DNA from 2 places in the Paenibacillus sp. MZ03-122A genome. Region 2 is predicted to be linked to the other one. Evidence: predicted binding sites of a transcription regulator. Region 2 holds the regulator's gene; the other holds the start of a gene.

Region 1 (8,771 bases), on a different contig from region 2:
AAAAGCCCCTTTGGGGCTTTTTTTGTATCCAGAAAAAAGTCTTCGAACGCTCCTCCGTTAACTGTTCTATGTGTGGATTTGTTGAATATAGAGACCGTATTAAGTTCAAGTTATAAATAATTAAAATTTCCGTGGTCATGCTCTGTTTCGGAAATATGTATGCTTGGCTGCAACCTTTTTTCGTCATTTCCGTCTGGAAGGTACAAACATTTACAAGAAAGAGGTTGAATTCAATGAGACTTTGGACAAAAACAGTAGCCACGGCAGTTCTCGCAGGAGCATTAATGGCAGGGGGAGTAGCAGGAGGATTATGGACAGGGGAAGATCGTGCCTATGCTGCGTCAACAGCTTCGACGGTAAACGGTGTAATTAATGTGACTGGAAGCGGGGAAGTAATGGCGAAGCCTAATATTGCTTATCTCTCTATCGGTGTACAATCAGAAGGGAATACGGCAGCCGCTGCTCAAAAAGCCAATGCTACAAAATTGAACAAGGTTACACAACTGCTGAAAGAAAAGTGGAGCATCAGCGCAGATGACATTCAGACCAGCCAGTTTTATGTACAGCCTAACTACACCTATAACGAAAAAGAAGGGCAAAAGCTCAAAGGGTACACTGCCAACCATACACTTTCCGTCAAATACCGCGATTTGGATAAAATTGGTCAGTTATTGGATGAGGCGACCAAGTCCGGAGCCAATAACGTGGATAATGTACGTTTTTCCGTGGAAGACCCTTCGACTTATGAAGAGGAAGCCATTACTAAGGCATTGGGAAGCGCACAATCTAAAGCCAGTGCTGTAACTAAAGCAGCCAAACGCGGGTTAGGTGCCCTTGTGAGTGTGACGGTAGATGGCGGAGAAGCACAAGTCTTTACACAACGTGAAAATGCCATGTCAAAATCGCTCTTGGACGTAGCAGGTGGCGGGACAGAGATCCAATCGGGACAAGTAACAGTGAAAGTTCAGGTGTCGGCTCAGTACGAAATGAACTAATACAGATCATCAAACGAAGCCACAAGCGGCCTGCATCATGCGTAGGCTGGCTTGCTGGCTCTTTTTGTATATCGAAACCTTTTTGTAATGAGTCTGTCATAGCTAAGGGTTATTAGGTGTACATATTGAAATCGGAGAGTGTACAGATTGTAAACTACATACAATAGGGTATAGATATAATAAGAAAAGTAATTATCACACATAGACAATACAGATCAATAACAGGAGGAATACTTAATATGAGTAAGCATGCGAAAAAATGGGGTTCAGCACTGCTGGCAGCAGGGATTTTAGCAGGAGTCGCAGCTGTTCCCGTTTCCTATATCCAGGCAGCATCGACCAAACAAGCGACAACACAGCAACCAGGAATCACCATCCAATGGAATGGTAAAACGTTGCCCGCTAAAGGTGTTCAAGTGAACGGGAGTACAATGATTCCGGTGGCCGCTTTGCGTGACAGCCTGGGGACTCCAGTAAGCTATGATGCGAAAACAACGACATATACCGTAGGTAGCGGGTACAATAAACTTTACATTATGGCTTCTTCCTCGGATGCCTACGTCAACGTCAATGGAATCAATACACGTAGCATGGATGCCAAACAGATCGCTGGGAAGCTATACATTCCTATGAGTCTGCTGAAAGACTATCTAGGCATAGATGCTCAATGGAATGCTGCTCAGAAAACAGTAACGCTGAGTAAAAGCCAGCTAAATCCGATCACAATTGCGTCTCTAACACTTCCAGCTTCGAGTAATGCGAAGGTGTCCTACAAGATTAAGTATCCGCAAATCAGCGGCAGCCAACTGAATCCTGAGGCTCAACAGGCCATTAACAATGTGCTTAAAAAGCATGCAGAGGGTATATTGGCAGCAGGCAAAAAGATGATGTCTGAGGGAGAGGCTACAACAGAAAGACCGTATGAGTTCGGAAATGATTTTGCAATTGCCTATAACAAAGATGGTATTCTGAGTGTGATTATGCAGGATTACTCGTATACGGGTGGCGCACATGGCATGACGGTACGTAAAGGATATACGTTCTCGCTCGCTGATGGTAAACTGCTGCAATTGTCTGACGTATTGAAGGCAAATCCGAACTACAAAAAGTTCCTCAATGCTGATTTGAAGAAAAAAATCGATGCGCTTCAGGCTGGCGAAGGATTCGAGAAATTTAAAGAGCTGGCGGCAGATCAGAATTTTTATGTAACAAACAGTGGAGTAACAATTGTGTTTGATTTGTATGATTATGCGCCATACGCGTATGGAATTCCGGAGTTTACCTACTCGTTCGGTCAACTGCTGCCTCAAGGCGGAAAGCCTTTTGCGGGACAGCATGAATAGTAGGAGTAAACAATTCCAATTGTCTATAACCTAAAAAACAATAAAGCAAAAAAAGCTGCCTACCGGATAAGAACATCCGGGGCAGCTTTTTCATTTACCAGCTATCGAGAGGCGAATTTCTTCTCTTATACACCTTCTGGAGAGGAGCTAGTTAGCACTTTATCAATAATACCGTATTCCTTGGCATCATCAGCGGACATGAAGTAGTCACGGTCTGTGTCTTTTTCAATGCGCTCCAGTGGTTGGCCTGTGCGATCTGCGAGAATGCGGTTCAATTTGTCACGCATTTTCAGAATGCGGCGTGCACGGATTTCAATATCCGTTGCCTGGCCTTGTGCACCACCCAGTGGTTGGTGAATCATAATTTCACTGTTTGGCAAAGCGAAACGTTTACCTTTGGCGCCTGCATTTAGCAAGAACGCGCCCATGGAAGCCGCCATACCTACGCAAATCGTAGATACGTCAGGTTTAATGTATTGCATCGTATCGAAAATGGCCATGCCAGCTGTAATGGAACCGCCAGGACTGTTAACATACAAGTGAATATCTTTTTCAGGATCTTCGGCAGCCAAAAACAGCATTTGCGCAATAATAGAGTTGGCTACAACGTCATTGACGTCCGAGCCTAACAAAATAATGCGATCCTTCAACAGTCTGGAATAAATGTCATAGGCGCGTTCGCCGCGGTTACTTTGTTCTACTACCATAGGAACATAGCTCACGTCAAAAAACCTCCCTTAAATATCGTTAGTGGATTTGGTGGACATGCCGATTACACGTCCCTTATTTATAAACTGTTACCGTATTAACCACATGATAAACAATTTCAAACAAAAAGTCAAAGAAAGTCAAACTAATGATTAAAAAAAAGAGCCCTCAGCGCTCTTATTGGTTAAAACATTATGTAGAAGCATTTATGCGTTCATTTAAAATGGCGCGCCCGCGAGGAATCGAACCTCGATCTCAGGCTCCGGAGGCCTACGTCATATCCGTTGGACCACGGGCGCATAGTTCAATCAATGCAAACAACTAACTAATTAAACAGCTAATTGGAAACAAAGATGATTATATGATATACAGCAGTGAATTGCAAGCTTTTATTAAATGCGCATATTCAGGCAAATGGTTGAGAAATATAGGTTCAGATAGACTTGCATGTGGAGCAAATATTGGTTAAGATATACGTGGGACTTAAAAAGTTATCCCGGGACATTTTAAGACCAGTTAGAGATAGAGCATTAGAGACAGAACTTAGAAGTGTGCGGGAGTGGAAAGCATGCGAAAGATATTAGAAATACAGAAGCAGCTTCTGCCCGACCTCATGGATGTTTTGAAAAAAAGGTACACGATCCTGCATCAGATTATGCTGTCCGATGTTGTTGGACGCAGAACACTGGCAGCTTCACTGAACATGACTGAGCGCGTGTTGCGCGCCGAAACCGATCTTCTTAAAGCTCAAGGGCTAATTGAGATTGAGAGTGTAGGCATGAAGGTGAGCAAAGCAGGACTGGATCTGCTGGAACAGCTGGAGCCGATTGCGAACAACTTGTTCGGCCTGTCCCAATTGGAGGACCAGATTCGTCAAGCCTATGGTTTGAGGAAGGTGGTTGTCGTTCCAGGGGATTCGGATGCTTCTCCGTTAACAAAGCAGGAGCTGGGGCGCGCTGGAGCAAAAGCGTTGCTGAGTGTTATGGACGACGAGGATGTGGTCGCTGTAACAGGTGGCACGACGATTGCCGACGTGGCGGAACAACTGGCACTACCTTCTAATGGCCCACTTAAGGGTGGGTGGTTTGTACCGGCACGCGGGGGTTTGGGAGAAAGCATGGAAATGCAGGCCAACACAATTGCTTCCACAATGGCTCGCAAGGTAGGCGCTCAATACCGTCTGCTCCATGTACCGGATTTGCTCAGCAATCATGCTTACAACTCCTTGCTTGAAGATACGAACATTCAGGATATATTGAACCTGATTCGCGAGAGTCGTATCATCATTCACGGGATAGGCAACGCCATAGCGATGGCACATAGACGTAAACTTGATCCCGAAACCTTCGCCCAGATCAGCAGTGAGGGGGCCGTTGCCGAATCGTTTGGTTATTACTTTAACGAAGATGGCGTCGTTGTTCACAGAATGCTGACGCTTGGACTTCGATTAGAGGACATCAGGCGTACCGATACGGTTTTAGGCGTAGCTGGAGGCAAGAGCAAGGCGGCCGCTATTCATGCGGTACTGCGTTTCGGACAAGAAGACATTCTAGTCACCGACGAAGGCGCTGCTGCCGAGATTGTAAGTCATTATTTAAATGGTTAAGATGGATTTATGAATGGTGTTGTCTTGACGGGCTTTCGGGTCTGTCTTGAATATATAAAACTAAACTAAACGAACTTTGGGAGGAACTCACTCATGACAGTTAAAGTTGGTATTAACGGTTTCGGACGTATTGGACGCCTTGCTTTCCGCCGGATTCAAAACGTGGAAGGTATTGAAGTAGTAGCAATCAATGACTTGACAGATTCCAAAATGTTGGCACATTTGTTGAAATATGATACAACACAAGGTACTTTCCAAGGAGAAGTAGAAGTACATGACGGCTTCTTCAAAGTAAACGGTAAAGAAGTTAAAGTTTTGGCTAACCGCAACCCTGAAGAACTGCCTTGGGGAGACCTGGGTGTAGATATCGTTCTGGAATGCACAGGTTTCTTCACAACTAAAGAAGCTGCTGAGAAACATTTGAAAGGCGGCGCTAAAAAAGTTGTTATTTCCGCTCCAGCTACTGGCGACATGAAAACTGTCGTTTATAACGTAAACCATGAAATTCTGGACGGTACTGAAACTGTAATCTCCGGTGCTTCTTGCACAACAAACTGCCTGGCTCCTATGGCTAAAACACTGCAAGACAAATTCGGTATCATCGAAGGTTTGATGACTACAATTCACGCTTACACTGGCGACCAAAACACTTTGGATGCTCCACATGCTAAAGGTGACTTCCGTCGTGCTCGCGCAGCAGCTGAAAACATCATTCCTAACACAACTGGTGCTGCAAAAGCCATCGGTCTGGTAATTCCTGAACTGAAAGGTAAACTGGATGGCGCGGCTCAACGTGTTCCAGTAGCAACTGGTTCCCTGACTGAGTTGGTAACAGTTCTGGAGAAAAACGTAACTGCTGAAGAAATCAACGCAGCAATGAAAGAAGCTTCTGATGCTGATACTTTTGGATACACTGAAGATCAAATCGTTTCTTCCGACATCAAAGGTATCACTTACGGTTCTTTGTTTGATGCAACTCAAACTAAAGTTCTGACTGTTGGCGACAAACAACTGGTGAAAACTGTAGCTTGGTATGACAACGAAATGTCCTACACTGCACAATTGATCCGCACGTTGGAATACTTCGCAAAACTGGCTAAATAAGAACAGTCTTATTGAGCAATAACATAGAGCGGAAACAGGTTATTGTTTCCGCTCTTTATATATCAAATGTGCCTTAAATTCCTGTTTCGTAAAATTATAAGGGTGCGGAGGAATATGGAGATGAACAAAAAGAGCGTACGTGATATAGAACTGAATGGAAAACGGGTGTTTGTTCGTGTAGATTTTAACGTTCCGGTTGAGGACGGTAAAATTACGGATGACAAGCGTATTCGTGAAACCTTGCCAACCATTAACTACTTGATTGAAAAAGGTGCAAAAGTTATTTTGGCGAGTCACTTTGGACGTCCAAAAGGTCAGGTTGTTGAATCCATGCGTCTGACTCCTGTTGGCGTACGTTTGTCTGAGCTGCTGAAAAAGCCAGTAGTTAAAGTGGACGAATCGGTAGGCGAAGCTGTTAAAGCGAAAGTGGCTGAACTGCAAAACGGCGACGTGCTGTTGCTTGAAAATGTACGTTTTTATGCAGGAGAAGAAAAGAATGATCCTGAATTGGCGAAGCAATTTGCTGAACTGGCCGACGTTTTCGTGAATGACGCATTTGGTGCAGCACACCGTGCTCATGCTTCCACTGAAGGTATCGCTCATATTCTTCCGGCTGTTTCTGGCTTGCTGATGGAAAGAGAATTGTCTGTTATTGGTAAGGCTCTGTCGAATCCAGACCGTCCTTTTACAGCCATTATTGGCGGTTCCAAAGTAAAAGACAAAATCGACGTGATCGACAACTTGCTGAACATTGCAGATAACGTAATCATTGGTGGCGGTTTGACTTATACATTCTTCAAAGCTCAAGGTCATGAAGTGGGTCAATCTTTGCTGGATGAATCCAAACTGGACGTAGCTCTTGGATTTATTGAAAAAGCGAAGAAGCTCGGCAAAAACTTCTATCTTCCGGTTGATATTGTAGTATCTGACGATTTCAGCGCTACGGCGAACACGGACATTGTGGATATCGACGGCATTCCTGCAGATTGGGAAGGCGTGGACATTGGACCGAAAACACGTAAAATCTATGCAGATGTGATCAAAAACTCCAAACTGGTTGTATGGAACGGACCAATGGGCGTATTTGAAATCGAGCCTTTCGCTGGTGGTACTCGTGAAGTAGCGGAAGCTTGCGCAACAACTGAAGCATACACCATCATTGGTGGCGGGGATTCTGCGGCTGCGGCTGAAAAATTCCACTTGGCTGATAAAATGGATCATATCTCCACTGGCGGTGGCGCATCACTGGAATTTATGGAAGGCAAAGCACTTCCGGGTGTTGTTGCACTGAACGATAAATAATCAAACGCACTATGCGTGAATAAAGCTTTAGGGCACCTAATAGTTAGGAGTTGAAACCATTGAGAACACCGATTATCGCGGGTAACTGGAAGATGTTTAAAACAGTACCAGAAGCTAAAACTTTCATCGAAGAGATCAAAGGCAAAGCAGAGGTTGCAGGAGTGGAAAGCGTGATTTGCGCACCATTTACGAATCTTCCTGCCCTGGTTGAAGCAGTAAAAGGTACGTCTATTAAAATTGGCGCACAAAACCTGCACTTTGCAGAAGATGGTGCCTTTACAGGTGAAATTAGCGGTGGAATGCTGAAAGATCTGGGCGTAGATTACGTTGTGATCGGACACTCCGAGCGTCGTGAATATTTTAATGAAACAGACGAAACGGTGAACAAAAAGGTTCATGCGGCATTCCGTCATGGCCTGACTCCAATCGTGTGTGTAGGCGAAAAGCTGGAAGACCGTGAAGCTGGACAAACCAAAGAGGTTGTAAAAGTGCAAACTGTAGCAGCTTTTGCTGGTTTGGCTAAGGATCAGGCTGCACAAGTAGTTGTTGCTTATGAGCCGATCTGGGCCATCGGAACAGGCAAATCCTCCACTTCGCAGGATGCGAATGAAGTGATTTCCTATATCCGCAGTCTGATTAAAGAGCTGTATGATGAAAATACAGCAAATGCTGTACGTATTCAGTATGGTGGCAGTGTAAAACCTGAAAATGTTACTGAGTACCTGGGTCAAAGCGATATCGACGGCGCGCTCGTGGGTGGTGCCAGTCTTCAACCGGCGTCGTACATCGCGCTTGTTGAGGGGGCGAAGTAAGATGACAGCACCAAAACCGGTAGCTTTAATTATTATGGACGGGTTCGGATTGCGTGACAACGTAGAAGGTAATGCGGTTGCGCAGGCCAACAAACCGAATTACGACCGGTATTTACAACAGTATCCTCATACAACGCTGACGGCTTCTGGCGAAGCAGTGGGTCTGCCTGAAGGACAAATGGGTAACTCCGAAGTAGGTCACTTGAACATCGGCGCAGGCCGAATTGTATATCAAGACTTGACTCGTATTTCGAAGTCCATCCGTGAAGGTGAATTCTACGACAATGAAACACTGGTTAAAGCAGTGCAACATGCCAAGAAGAACAACACGAAACTTCACCTGTACGGACTTCTGTCCGACGGCGGCGTGCATAGCCATATCAGTCATCTGTTCGCTATGCTGGACTTGGCGAAAAAAGAAGGCTTAACAGAAGTGTACATTCATGCTTTCATGGATGGACGCGATGTTATGCCTGACAGCGGCGTAGGCTTTATGCAGCAGCTGATCGCTAAAATTCAAGAAGTGGGCGTAGGTAAAATTGCGACTGTACAAGGACGCTATTATGCTATGGACCGCGACAAACGTTGGGAACGTGTAGAGAAATCCTACCGTGCAATCGTGTACGGAGAAGGTCCTCAATACACAGATCCAATGGAAGCATTAAAAGAATCGTATGAAAAATCAGTGTTCGACGAATTTGTGGAGCCAACGGTTATTGTGAAGGCTGACGGAAGTCCTGTAGGTCTGGTCGAAAGCAATGACTCTGTTATCTTCCTCAATTTCCGTCCTGACCGTGCGATTCAACTGTCTCAGGTATTTACAAACGCGGACTTCCGTGGTTTTGACCGTGGTCCGAAATGGCCTAAAGATCTGCACTTTGTTTGCCTGACGTTGTTCAGC
Region 2 (8,771 bases):
TTCCATCTGCATACTAATCAGACGGCCCTCATTTCCGAGCTCGTTAATAAATCGTTTGATTTCCATTTTGATGCGCAGCACCATTTCGATCCGCTGGATGACATTAACGACTTCCGGCATGGTAACCAGCTCTTCAAATTCAGATGCTGTCAAATTCGTAGAGGCTTGCCCCAACACAGATCTATATTTTTCTAACGTCTGAATAGCCTGATTGGCTTTCGTTAGAATAACCCCGATTTCCTTAAGCGCATACCGTAATGTCCCCTGATACAAGGTAATAATATTACGCCGTTGGGAAATAGACACAACTAATTTTCCAGTCTGCTTTGCAACTCGTTCTGCTGTCCGGTGCCGAATTCCCGTCTCAATTGAAGAAATGGAGGAGTCCGGAATCAGTTGCGTATTGGCATATAAAATTCGTTTTAAATCCTCGCTCAATATGATTGCGCCGTCCATTTTAGCCAACTCATACAAATAGTTCGGTGAAAAATCACAATTGATGGAGAAACCGCCATCCACGACTTCCATAACTTCTGGGCTATAGCCAACGACCAGAAGAGCACCCGTTTTGGCACGCAAAACGTTTTCCAACCCGTCGCGAAAGGGAGTTCCCGGTGCCACAAGCCGCAGCAAATCGTTCATTTTATCCAGTTGGCTCGCTTCTTTCATTCTCAATGCCCCCTAATCTAATGCGGCTGCCAGTGCATCTGCCACCGTTCCTACTCCTATAATTTGTATCCCTTTCGGATGTGTCCAGCCCTTCAAGCTTTTCTCCGGCATGATCACCCGTTTGAAACCTAGTTTCTCCGCTTCTCGTACTCGCTGTTCTGCTCGGGATACCGCGCGCACCTCACCTGTCAGTCCCACCTCGCCAAAAATCACATCATATGGCTTTGTAGGAGCATCCCTAAAGCTGGAAGCAATACTCACAGCTATAGCCAAATCCACCGCCGGTTCATCCAACTTCACGCCTCCGGCTACGTTGAGATAAGCGTCCTGGTTTTGCAAAAACATGCCCATCCGCTTTTCTAGCACGGCTATGATTAATCCCATTCGATGATGGTCGACTCCTGTGCCCATTCGGCGTGGAGAGGGAAAATGTGTAGCTGCAATCAATGCTTGCAGTTCAACCAATACAGGTCGGGTTCCTTCCATACTGGCTACAACAGTAGAACCTGCCACACCCAGTGGTCGTTCAGACAGGAAAAGTTCAGAAGGATTCGACACCTCACGCAAACCGCTTTCAGCCATTTCAAAAATACCAATTTCATTTGTAGAACCGAAACGATTTTTAACTGCACGCAAAAGCCGATACGTATGATGACGCTCTCCTTCAAAATAAAGTACACAATCAACCATATGCTCCAACAAACGCGGACCTGCAATGGCCCCTTCCTTGGTCACATGTCCTACCAATACCGTAGCAATACCTAGCCCCTTGGCAATTCGCATAAAGCGTGAAGTACACTCCCGCACCTGAGCCACACTTCCTGGTGCACTCGTCACCTCAGGCAAATATACAGTCTGTATCGAGTCGATGACCAAAAACTCCGGCTTCAAGCTGTCCACCGCTTCTTCAATCGTCTCCAAATTCGTCTCACATAATACGTATAGGCTGGGGGACAAGGCACCGAGCCGATCTGCACGGAGTTTCGTTTGACGGACAGATTCCTCACCAGACACGTACAGCACCTTTAAACCAGTTAAAGCCAGTTCATTAGATGTTTGCAGCATGAGCGTAGATTTACCGATTCCCGGATCACCGCCCACCAAAACGAGTGAACCCGGCACCACACCTCCACCGAGTACTCGATTCAATTCGCCAATTCCCGTCAAAATTCGTGTTTCTTTGCCACTCTCCACCTCTATAATAGGGAGTGGCTTGTCTTTTGTGCTATGAGTAAGAAGGGAAGACCCCATTCCTTGAGTTTTTACAACGCTTTCCGTTTCTTCGACCATGGAATTCCATGCCTGGCATCCAGGACATTTTCCGTACCATTTGGGCGATTCATAACCACATTCCGTACAGGAAAATTTAGTTTTCACTTTAGCCATACTTTGTTCCCTGGCTCCTTATTGACGACGATGATGTCAAATTTATGTTCATACAGCCCAGAAAGAGCTGTAACAATAAAAGTTTACCATTGAAGCTTGGCGGACGTAAAGCAATATCACAAACTTTCCCAAAGCATTTACCCAACCTTTTCACCGTGTTTTATACACAAAAAGGGTGTCTTCGCAATAGCTTTCCAGCTTGCGAGACACCCTTTTCTACTATTTATTTAGTAAACTGCTTTAGGACTTGGCAGATACATTATCCTTTTTGGTTACAGTCAATGCACCGTTCTCCTCATCAATGAAGAGAGAGTCACCTTTAGTAATGTTGCCAGTCAACAGTTCCTCGGACAGGCGATCTTCAATATGCTTCTGGATTGCACGACGCAAAGGACGCGCACCATACGCTGGATCAAAGCCTTCCTTGGCAAGGAATTTTTTAGCATTGTCTGTCAACTCGAAGTCCACCTCATACTCATTCAGGCGCTTACGCAGCTCCTCGGACATGAGTGATACAATTTCGGCAATATGTTTTTCTTCGAGAGAATGGAAAACGATAATTTCATCAATCCGGTTCAAGAACTCAGGACGGAAGCTTTTCTTCAGTTCATCCATCACTTTGCCCTTCATATTATCGTAATCCGCTCCAGCGTCCACTACAGCTGTAAAACCAAGCGTGGAGTTACGTTTAATCGCCTGTGCACCAACATTAGATGTTAGGATGATGAGTGTATTACGGAAATCAACGACACGACCTTTGGAATCTGTCAGACGCCCATCTTCCAGCACTTGCAGAAGAATATTGAATACTTCTGGGTGTGCTTTTTCAATTTCATCCAGCAACACAACAGAGTATGGCTTACGACGTACCTTCTCAGTCAGTTGACCGCCTTCTTCATATCCAACGTACCCTGGAGGCGCTCCTACCAGACGGGACGTGGAGTGTTTCTCCATATATTCAGACATATCAATACGGATAACCGCATTTTCATCTCCAAACATGGATTCAGCCAAGGCGCGTGCCAGCTCTGTTTTACCAACCCCAGTTGGACCGAGGAAAATAAAGGAACCAATTGGACGCTTCGGATCTTTCAGTCCGGCACGTGCCCGGCGAATCGCCCGGCTTACTGCCTTAACTGCTTCATCCTGTCCAATTACCCGCTCATGCAGCAACTCTTCCATATTCAACAAGCGGTGTGTTTCTTCCTCTTTCAGCTTGCTGACTGGAACACCTGTCCAGATTGCAACGACTTGAGCGATATCCTCTGGGGTAACTTCGGAATCTGTACGACCCTGTTGTTCTTTCCATTGGTTTTTCGTCACGTCTAACTCTTCACGGATTTTTTGCTCTGTATCACGCAGCGCTGCCGCTTTTTCAAACTCCTGACTTTGTACCGCTGAATCCTTTTCCTTACGGATATCTTCCAGACGGTTTTCCAGCTGTTTCAGGTTTGGCGGTACAGTGTAAGAATTCAGCCTTACTTTGGAGCCCGCCTCATCAATAAGGTCAATAGCCTTATCTGGCAGGAAGCGGTCGGTGATATAACGATCTGACAATTTTACGGCCGCTTCAATAGCCTCATCTGTGATCTTTACACGGTGATGCGCTTCGTAACGGTCACGCAGACCATACAAGATTTGAATCGCCTCTTCTGGAGAAGGTTGATCCACTGTAATTGGTTGAAAACGACGCTCCAAAGCAGCATCTTTCTCAATATATTTGCGGTATTCATCCAGCGTGGTCGCACCGATGCATTGCAGCTCGCCACGTGCCAGAGCAGGTTTCAGGATGTTGGACGCATCAATTGCGCCTTCTGCTCCACCAGCACCAATCAGCGTATGCAGCTCATCAATGAACAACACGATATTACCCGCTTGACGAATCTCGTCCATAATTTTTTTCAAACGATCCTCGAATTCACCACGATACTTGGTGCCTGCTACCACAGAACCCATATCCAGTGTCATTACGCGCTTGTCGCGCAACGTTTCGGGAATCTCATTCGCTATGATTTTTTGGGCCAATCCTTCGGCAATCGCCGTTTTACCTACCCCAGGCTCACCAATCAGAACCGGATTGTTCTTTGTACGGCGGCTGAGCACCTGAATTACGCGTTCGATTTCCTTGCTACGCCCAATAACAGGGTCCAGGTTGTTTTCCTTCGCAGATGCCGTCAGATCGCGTGCCAGACTGTCCAGAGTTGGCGTGCTGACATTAGCTGGAGCACCGTGATGGCTGGAAACAGCCTCGCTGCTACCGAGTAATTGAAGCACTTGCTGACGCGCTTTGTTCAGGCTAATGCCCAGGTTATTCAGTACACGTGCTGCTACGCCTTCGCCTTCACGAATAAGACCAAGCAAAATATGTTCTGTACCTACATAGGTATGGCCCAGTTTGCGGGCTTCATCCATAGACAGTTCGATGACTTTTTTGGCGCGTGGAGTATAGGCAATGTTCGTCGGTTGCTCTTGACCGCGTCCAATCAGCGTTTCCACTTCATCCTGGATTTTTTCCAGTCCCAGTCCTAAACCGATTAAGGCTTTCGCTGCTATTCCTTCACCTTCACGAATGAGGCCTAGCAAAATGTGCTCTGTGCCAATGTTGTTGTGTCCCAATCGAACAGCTTCTTCCTGAGCCAAAGCAAGCACTTTCTGTGCACGTTCCGTAAATCTTCCAAACATCATATATCCTGCACCTCCACAGTGTGTATTTCAGATCATTCTATATATTAAAGGGTTGTGCCTAATTTTTGCCGGATCAGCTTCGCCCGGTACATATCGCGCTCTTCGGTATTCATTTTATCCCCAAAGCTTTTTTGCAGGAACCCGGGTTGTGTCATCACATTCAGCTCATTCATCGCTGCGGTGGAAGGACGCTCCAAAATTCCTAAATCTACGCCAAGACGCACATCGGACAGCCGCTGTGCAGCCTCCTTGGAATCCAATACTGCTGCATATGACAAAATACCGAATGAACGCATCACCCGATCTGTAATTCGCAGCATAGATTCATTCATTAGCCGTTCTCTGGCAGAACGTTCGTGCTCAATAATTTGTAGCACCACGCCATGTAGATTCTCTATAATTTCCGCTTCGGTTTGTCCCAGTGTAATCTGATTAGATACCTGAAACAAATTTCCGACAGCTTCGCTGCCTTCACCGTAAATGCCGCGAACCGTAAGACCTACCTGTGAAACAGCAGACAATATACGATTGATTTGATGAGTCATGACTAATGCGGGCAAATGCATCATCACCGAAGCTCTCATACCTGTGCCGACATTCGTCGGACAACTGGTCAGAAAACCTCTCCGATCATCAAATGCATAATCAACATGCGCTTCAAATGCATCATCAATAACCATAGCGCGTTCCCAAGCTTCTCTAACCTGACATCCCGGATATAAGCACTGGATACGCAGATGATCCTCTTCGTTTATCATAACACTAACCGATTCATCATCGCTAATTAAAACAGCACCGTTACGGGATTCGTTCGCCAAATTAGGACTAATCAAATGCTTCTCAACCAGCACCCGCTTGTCGATCTCATCCAACTCGGATATTTTCAACGTATGAAAAGTACCAAAACCACCTAAATCATCATACTGAAGGATATCCGTTAAGCGTTGAAGTACTTCTTCCGACTGCTGATTGGTAGCAAGCATGGGAAAAGGCAGATGCTGCAAGTTACGCGCAATTCTCACCCGGCTGCTAATGACAATCTCTGAATCCGCAGCATCACCACGCATCCAGTCACTTAGCGGCTTCTCCGTAAACCGAATATTGGGCATTACGCATCCCTCCTACTCTTCACAAACTTTACTCTTCAGTCATTTCTTTTTCAAGCTCTCTGATTTGATCCCTAAGCTCAGCAGCTGATTCAAATTCTTCCTGTACAATATGCTGTTGCATCTCTTTTTTCAAATCGTCAATTTGCCGTTTAACCTTCAGGCGACCTCCAGTGCGAACCGGAACTTTACCAACATGATTCGTACTGCCATGCACACGCTTGAACAGAGGGTCCAGACGACTATCAAAGTATTGATAGCACGACGGGCATCCGAAACGTCCCAGCTTACTAAACTGTGCATAGGTCATGCCACAATCCTTGCATTGCAGGTTTTGCGGACCACTGTGGCCTGGAGACTGGCTCTTTGTACTGGAGTCAAAATCCAGCATCCCCGACAACAAGCTATGAATCGAAAAGCCGTTAGGTGTTCCAGGGATCATCTCCCCTTTTTCCTTGGCACACGTCTCACAAATATGAAACTCTGTCTTTTCGCCATTCACAATTTTGGTGAAATGCAAAGTTGCCGGCCGCATATTACATTCTTGGCACAGCATAAAAGCACCTCCTTTAATGTCAGGATTTATACCAATCCCTACATCCAAACGTTAGTCTCTATTCACAAACTATTTGGTCGCCAGCAACGAGATCAGCATAGCCTTAAGCAATCTTGCTCGCAGTTGATCACGATAGGGAAGCTTCAGTAATAATGTATCCCTCGATAAGGCAGCCTTCATTAGATTAGCTTCCCTTTTGCTTAAAAAATGGGCCTCCTCTAACTGATAAATCAGTCCTTCTGCTGCCGATTGGCTTATTTCCTCCCCGATGCTCTGATGAAGATGTGTATGGATGGCATGCTGTGCAGGCAGCTGAATTCGCTGAATACGAATGTAGCCCCCGCCACCGCGTTTACTTTCCACCACATAGCCTTTTTCCAGCGTAAACCGGGTGCTAATTACATAATTAATTTGCGACGGCACGCAGGAAAAGCGGTCAGCCAGATCATTGCGCTGAATCTCCACTAAACCTTGGGGACTTTCCAGCAATATACTCTTTAAATATTGTTCAATAATATCGGAAACATTGCGCATTTCATCATCCTCCACTAACGGAAACGCAAGTATTCAAGTACATTTCACGTTCCACAGAGTCCGCCGTATATTGAACTTAACCAAACGGTAAAGTCACGAATCTAAGCTGTATTCAGGCTGTTGCCTATTCTACACTCATTGGAATTGTACCGTTTTGTCTCTAGTGTGGCCTTTATTTGCGATTAGTCATACACTTCTCTTATTTTCATAAAAGGCAGTTCCTAACTATACGCAAATCATTTCGATCCTCGTTTGCTTCTTTGCTATCAAAATTACTTTATACGGCCCACCAAAATACTTCTACAGAATCTCAGGAGGTTTGATTGACTTTGACTTTCTTTGACTATATTCATATTATAGCACATTATTCATTTTTGCCAAGGGGTCAATACCATTTTTCGCAATCTAATTATGTTTTATACAATACCATAAAAAACTCTTCCCAATTACAGAAAGAGTTTTGAAAATTATAATAATCACACATATTCCCTGAAAAACGGAACATAAGAAGATCTAAATGGGCCTTTATCAGAAAAAATCTAATAAAAACGTTTGTTTTACTGGTATTACACGTTTAAGCGCAGACACAGATTCACTGCCCCCTTCAATACGCCCCCACTTATACAGATCATCAGCCTGCTGGTAGCCAAGCATCAGAGTCGTCAGTGACTGAATCCCAAGTTTCAAGTCAGATACCATAGCGTTTTCAGATGAATTGCTTGTATCCACTCTCACCAGATGACCTTTCCCTTCCGTAGTAATTGTTAATCTCCATACTCCTTCATTCCATGGTGCATACCGATCAGTCAGATTTAAGGTTAAACGTGTTACCTCTCCAACCTGCTCAAAAGGGTATCTTTCTACAAAAGCAGCTGCATCCACAATACGGCCCATAAAATAAGGCACGGTCTCCTGTTGAATTCGCGGATCATCAAGTAAAAATGGCAGATTGTCATCTGCTGGAACGTAAATAAATTTACCATGGGTTATCATGGAGTCATGATTTGCAAAATAAGTCCATAAAGCCTGACGGGCCGTCTCATTTTCATAAACCAACTCATCACAATTCAACTGTTTATCTTCAATTTTGTACAGTGCATATCCCTGAGGATCGCCTGTTTCTGAGTAATATACCGCAGTTCGATAGTTCTCATTTAAAATCCGCTCTTGCCACCATTCCTTATCTCGTACCAGCGTGCCATTATAACGAGATGCAAACGCTTGATACACTTGGTCCAGTGCTAAAATATCTTTGACATCGCGTTTGACTGTACCTTCTGTTTTAAGTTTTGCAGGGAATTTATCAATGGGAATGACGTACTTTTTGTATTCAATATACGTTTCCCATCCAAATTTACGATAGAAGGCAAAGGAGAAGGGATGCAGAAAAGAAAGGCTTTGTCCCGCAGACTTCATCTCTTCAAGCGCATGCGTCAACAAACGTGAAACCATGCCTCCGCGACGCTTTTCTGGCCATGTTGCCACACCAGCAATGCCTCCCATATCAAAAACCTGACCGTTTATGTATACCTGTAGCGGTAACAAAGTCAGTTTAGCATTCAAGTCATGTCCGTCGAATATTCCCCATGTTTGCTCAGGTTTGAATTTCTTCTTGGATTTTTCCAAGTCTTCCTGGGACATTGTAAACTGAAAAGCATATTGGGATAATTCAATAGCCGCTTCAAATTCCTTACGTTGTAATTGTCTGATCTCCATAACTTCGTCACCTCGCTTGTATACTTGGGCATCCATAAAAAGATTACACACTTAGAGTGTGGCAAACCCCATTCTCTCTGTCAACCTTAGAAACAGGTGGTCATCTAAAAACGCACAAA

What was found. The regulator CtsR, encoded in region 2, represses protease genes until heat stress. The targets are predictions, from matches to a motif close to ATGGTCAATAAAGGTCAAACA.
Region 1: the regulator CtsR is predicted to act here: its motif matches at 3,173-3,193, upstream of clpP (ATP-dependent Clp endopeptidase proteolytic subunit ClpP).

Annotation. Positions count from the first base shown of each region.
Region 1 covers NZ_JANAVI010000013.1:79,995-88,765, reverse strand. The annotation lists gene NLX74_RS21260 (SIMPL domain-containing protein) at 234-995, shown strand; gene NLX74_RS21255 (PdaC/SigV domain-containing protein) at 1,235-2,338, shown strand; gene clpP (ATP-dependent Clp endopeptidase proteolytic subunit ClpP) at 2,464-3,060, opposite strand; tRNA gene NLX74_RS21245 (tRNA-Arg) at 3,271-3,345, opposite strand; gene NLX74_RS21240 (sugar-binding transcriptional regulator) at 3,615-4,652, shown strand; gene gap (type I glyceraldehyde-3-phosphate dehydrogenase) at 4,746-5,756, shown strand; gene NLX74_RS21230 (phosphoglycerate kinase) at 5,877-7,058, shown strand; gene tpiA (triose-phosphate isomerase) at 7,118-7,870, shown strand; gene gpmI (2,3-bisphosphoglycerate-independent phosphoglycerate mutase) at 7,872-8,771, shown strand, end outside.
Region 2 covers NZ_JANAVI010000021.1:53,394-62,164, forward strand. The annotation lists gene disA (DNA integrity scanning diadenylate cyclase DisA) at 1-669, opposite strand, end outside; gene radA (DNA repair protein RadA) at 682-2,055, opposite strand; gene clpC (ATP-dependent protease ATP-binding subunit ClpC) at 2,296-4,740, opposite strand; gene mcsB (protein-arginine kinase McsB) at 4,785-5,849, opposite strand; gene mcsA (protein-arginine kinase activator protein McsA) at 5,878-6,402, opposite strand; gene NLX74_RS24515 (CtsR family transcriptional regulator) at 6,472-6,936, opposite strand; gene NLX74_RS24520 (GNAT family N-acetyltransferase) at 7,465-8,652, opposite strand.